DNA from 2 places in the Streptomyces sp. NPDC001544 genome. Region 2 is predicted to be linked to the other one. Evidence: riboswitches for the same ligand, from Rfam matches in the RefSeq annotation. Region 2 holds a riboswitch; the other holds the start of a gene.
What was found. Region 2 has a riboswitch for ZMP and ZTP ahead of ACFY0F_RS11010 (glycine hydroxymethyltransferase). Riboswitches for the same ligand answer to the same signal wherever they lie in the genome.
Positions count from the first base shown of each region.

Region 1: another riboswitch for ZMP and ZTP. It lies ahead of ACFY0F_RS16270 (bifunctional 5,10-methylenetetrahydrofolate dehydrogenase/5,10-methenyltetrahydrofolate cyclohydrolase); the one in region 2 lies ahead of ACFY0F_RS11010 (glycine hydroxymethyltransferase).

Region 1 is NZ_JBIAVN010000005.1:253,718-256,089, forward strand. It holds gene ACFY0F_RS16260 (MarR family winged helix-turn-helix transcriptional regulator) at 1-511, opposite strand, end outside; gene ACFY0F_RS16265 (hypothetical protein) at 572-1,420, shown strand; ZMP/ZTP riboswitch at 1,446-1,528, shown strand; gene ACFY0F_RS16270 (bifunctional 5,10-methylenetetrahydrofolate dehydrogenase/5,10-methenyltetrahydrofolate cyclohydrolase) at 1,552-2,372, shown strand, end outside.
Region 2 is NZ_JBIAVN010000003.1:239,600-241,971, reverse strand. It holds gene ACFY0F_RS11010 (glycine hydroxymethyltransferase) at 1-1,227, opposite strand, end outside; ZMP/ZTP riboswitch at 1,269-1,358, opposite strand; gene ACFY0F_RS11005 (MarR family winged helix-turn-helix transcriptional regulator) at 1,417-1,893, opposite strand; gene ACFY0F_RS11000 (alpha/beta hydrolase) at 1,936-2,372, shown strand, end outside.

The DNA.
Region 1 (2,372 bases), on a different contig from region 2:
GCACTGGGGCGGGCCCATCGCGGTCGGCCTCGGCGGCCAGGACCAGTTTCCGCAGCAGGTCGGACAGTGTCCGCCGCTCTGGTGCGGTCAGTGCTGCGAGCAGCGCGCTCTCGCCCGCGTCCTCGGATCCGGCCTGCGCCTCGAAGGCGGCGTGCCCTGCCGCGGTGAGCCGCACCCGCACCCGCCGCCGGTCGCCCGTCTCGTGCGTACGGGTGATCAGCCCGGCCTCCTCGATCGGCCCGAGCCGGGCCGACAGCGCCCCGCGGGTCAGCCCGAGCAGATCGGCCAGCCGGGACGGGCTGCACTCGTACGGCGGCCCCGATCTGCGCAGCATCAGCAGCACCTTGTACTGCCCGTGCCCGAGCCCGCCGGAGTCCAGCGCGTCCCGCCGGACCTGCGCGGTGTGCCGCGCCAGGATCGTCAGCCGGGCGACGACGGCCTCCTTCACCGGGTCCACCCGGGGTGTCTCCCGCGCCCAGGCCGCGACGAGCCGGTCGACCGAGTCCTCCATCGTCTGCCTCCCGCAGTGGTTTCCTTGTGGATGATTTTCTCCCTAACTACCGTGCGGCGCATGACCCTTGAGCAGAACAGCGGCACGATGCCCGTGAGATCCGACGAACTCTTCGCCGCCGTCCGGGAGTTGCGACTGGCCGGCCGCTGGGAGCGGGCCTCGCGGCTGCTGGAGGCGGCGATCCCCGACGGGCCTGCGGTCCAAGCGCGCATCGCCCGGGCTGCGGCCGAAGTCGCCCTGGAGCGGGACTGGTTCGCGGGTACGGACACCGCCGCGGAGCGGATCACCGACGCGGAGAAGGCGTTCCCCGACGGCGACTGGGACGTGGCCTTCCTGCGGCTGCGGCACACCTACGGCCGGCTGCTCTTCGTCGACGGCTCACTGCGCCGCGGGCCGGACGGCAAGGACCCGGAGGCACTCGACGCAACTCTGCGACGGGCGCGGGAGCTCCACGACGACGCCCCGGACACGGTGCGTCGCGGCTGGGCGGCGCACTACGTCGGCCTGATCACGGACAACCACTTCGCCGACGGCGCGTCCGCCACCGCTCACTACGCGGCCGCCCTGCGCGCCGGTGAGTCGGGTCCGGACGACCTGCTGGCCCGCGAGGCGCTGCGGCATCTCGGCGGCCAGGACCACGCCGCCGGTGCCGACGACCGCGCGCTCGACCGCTGGCGCCGAGCCACCGCGCTGGGCGCCGGCCAGGGCACGGTCCCCGGCACACTCTCGCAGCACCTCGTGCTGGCGGTACTGGCCCGGGACACCGGCGACGAAGCCGGAGCGAGGGCGCTGGCGACGGAGATCGTCCGCTGGGCGGAGGCCATCGGCGCGACCCGGCTCGCGGCCCAGGCGACCGGCTTCCTCGCCGAGGCCGCCCCGACGACGCCGCCCCCCGAGGACGGCAACTGAGCCTGCCGGCACCTCGGTCAGGGTGGAGGCGGGCCGTGACTGGCGCTGAGGTGGAGCACCACCGGGGAGCGGTCCGCACCGTGCATGCCGTGCGCCTGGGCGATGAGGACCGACCAGCTCAGGAGTGGACCATGTCGCAGGCCCGGCTCATGGACGGCACCGCGCTCGCCCGCCGCATCGTCGAGGACGCCGCCGCGAAGGCCGCCGGACTCACCGGCCGGACGGGTACGGCGCCCTGTCTGGCGACCGTGCTGGTAGGTGCGGATCCGGCGTCCGTCACCTACGTCCGGATGCAGCGGAACCGCTGCCGCAAGGCGGGCATCGAGTCGCGGCACGTGGCGCTGCCCGCCACCACGACCACCGGGGAGCTGGTCGGGAGGCTGCGGGAACTCTCCGCAGACCCCGGCGTCCACGGGATCCTGTTGCAGCACCCGGTGGGCGACCACATCGACGAGCGGACCGCGTTCGAGGCGATCGCGCCCGAGAAGGACGTCGACGGCGTCGCCTTCGCCTCCTTCGCCACGATGAGCTTCGGTCTGCCCGGGTTCGTGTCCTGCACCCCCGGCGGGATTCTGCGGCTGCTCGACGAGTACGGCGTCGACCCGGCCGGCCGGCGGGCCGTCGTGGTCGGCCGCAGCGCGATCCTGGGCAGGCCGGTCGGCATGCTGCTCCTGGCCCGCGACGCCACGGTGACGTACTGCCACTCACGCACCCGTGACCTGTCGGCGGCGGTCCGCGAGGCGGACATCGTGGTCGCCGCGGCCGGGCGCCCCCGGCTGGTCAAGGGCCAGGACATCAAGCCCGGGGCGGTCGTGATCGACGCGGGCTGCAACCCGGGGAACGTCGGTGACGTCGACTTCGACTCGGCCGTGGAGCGGGCCTCGCTGATCACGCCGGTGCCGGGCGGCGTGGGACCGATGACGATCGCCACGCTCCTGGAGCAGACCGTGGC
Region 2 (2,372 bases):
GATGCGGATGCCTGAGGTGTACCAGGCGCCGTTGGGGTCGGCGGGGATGGCGTTGCGGTTGGTGACGATGCCCGAGTCGAGGAGGGCCGCCTCCGCCTGGCGGCCGGTGAGACCGTAGGAGCCGGCGACGTCGATCAGGTTGAGGTGGTTGTCGGTGCCGCCGGTGACGAGGGTGGCGCCGCGGCGCATCAGGCCCTCGGCGAGCGCGCGGGAGTTGTCGACGATGCGCTGGGCGTAGTCCTGGAATGCGGGCTGCCGGGCCTCGGCGAGGGCGACGGCCTTCGCGGCCATGACGTGCGGGAGCGGGCCGCCCAGCACCATCGGGCAGCCGCGGTCGACCTGGTCCTTGAGGGAGTCGTCGCACAGGACCATGCCGCCGCGCGGGCCGCGCAGGGACTTGTGGGTGGTCGTGGTGACGATCTGCGCGTGCGGCACCGGGTCGAAGTCGCCGGTGAGGACCTTGCCCGCGACCAGGCCGGCGAAGTGGGCCATGTCGACCATGAGCGTGGCGCCGACCTCGTCGGCGATCTCCCGCATGATCCGGAAGTTCACCAGGCGGGGGTAGGCCGAGTAGCCGGCGACGATGATCAGGGGCTTGAACTCGCGGGCCTGGGCGCGCAGGGCGTCGTAGTCGATCAGGCCGGTCGCCGGGTCCGTGCCGTAGGAGCGCTGGTCGAACATCTTGCCGGAGATGTTCGGGCGGAAGCCGTGGGTGAGGTGGCCGCCGGCGTCCAGGGACATGCCGAGCATGCGCTGGTTGCCGAAGGCCTGGCGCAGTTCGGCCCAGTCGGCCTCGGTGAGGTCGTTGACCTGGCGGGCGCCGGTCTTCTCCAGGAAGGGCACCTCGACGCGGTCGGCGAGGACGGCCCAGAAGGCGACGAGGTTGGCGTCGATGCCGGAGTGCGGCTGGACGTAGGCGTGGCGGGCGCCGAAGAGCTCACGGGCGTGCTCGGCGGCCAGGGACTCCACCGTGTCGACGTTGCGGCAGCCCGCGTAGAAGCGGCGGCCGACGGTGCCCTCGGCGTACTTGTCGCTGAACCAGTTGCCCATGGCCAGCAGCGTGGCCGGGGAGGCGTAGTTCTCGGAGGCGATCAGCTTGAGCATCTCGCGCTGGTCGGCGACCTCCTGGCCGATGGCGTCGGCGACCCGCGGCTCGACGGCGCGGATCACGTCGAGGGCCGCGCGGAAGGCGGTGGACTCGGTGGAGAGGGGCTGCTGCTCTGGCATGTCGGCCTCCGGACGGCGTTTTCGTACGGCGTTCGCGTTCACGGTTCGGCCCAGGCGCACGGCACTCGTTCCCGACGGGGCCGCTCCCCGATGGTCCGTCCCATCCAAGCGCGCCAGTCACGGCCCGGTGATCAGCCTACCGGGCGGGTCGGGCGGTGCCGGTGCGGCGTCCACCATGCGAGCGTGGCGTCAGCCGGTGGGCATGCCGGTCTGGGCGCGCTCCAGTGCGGAGCGGAGCGTTGCCAGGGTCCGGGCGACGGCCGGCATCGAGGGGTCGTCGAGGATGTCCGCGAGCAGTTCGGCCAGCCGCTCGGTGAAGGTGTCCTCCGCCGCGTCGACGAGTTCCCGGCCGTCGTCGGTCAGTGCCAGCAGCGATGACCGGCGGTCCGACGGATTGGGTTGCCGCGCGACCCATCCGTGTTTCTCCAGACGGTCGACGCTCTTGCTGGTCGCCCCGATGCCGACGGCGAACGCGGCGGCGAGGTCCGCCACCCGTGACCCGGGGTGGTCACGGAGGTGGCGCAGGCACTCGAACTGCGACGTGACGATGGCGTGCCGTTCGCGAAGGCTGTCGTTGAGGGCGTTGTAGAGCCGTGTCTCGCAGCGGACGAGGTCCGAGAAGAAGTCCGGGAGGCCGGTGCTGCCGCCGGTTGATTTATATGCCACGGCATATAGTGTAGCGGCATCTACTTACGATGGGAGCATGGGATGAGCAGGGAACAGCGCGCGGCGATCGACGCGATGCTGCGGCAGCCCCGGTCCGACGAGCCCCGGTCGGTCGAGGAGATGCGGGCCTGGTTCAGGACGATGATGGCCGAGATGATCGTCCCCGACGGGATCCGCACCACGGCGACGACGCTGGGCCCCCGGCCCGCGCTGCTCGTCGAGCCGGTCGACGGTCCTCGTGCAGGGACGATCCTGTACTTCCATGGCGGCGCCTACGTCTTCGGTTCGCCCCGCACCGCCCTGTCGCTGACGGGCAACCTCGTGGCCAGGACCGGGTTCAGGGCCTTGTCGCTGGACTACCGGCTCGCGCCGGAGCACCCGTACCCGGCCGCGATCGAGGACGCGCTGGCCGCTTACCGCGCACTGCTCGACAGCGGCGAGGACCCTTCGGCCATCGCGTTCGCCGGCGACTCCGCCGG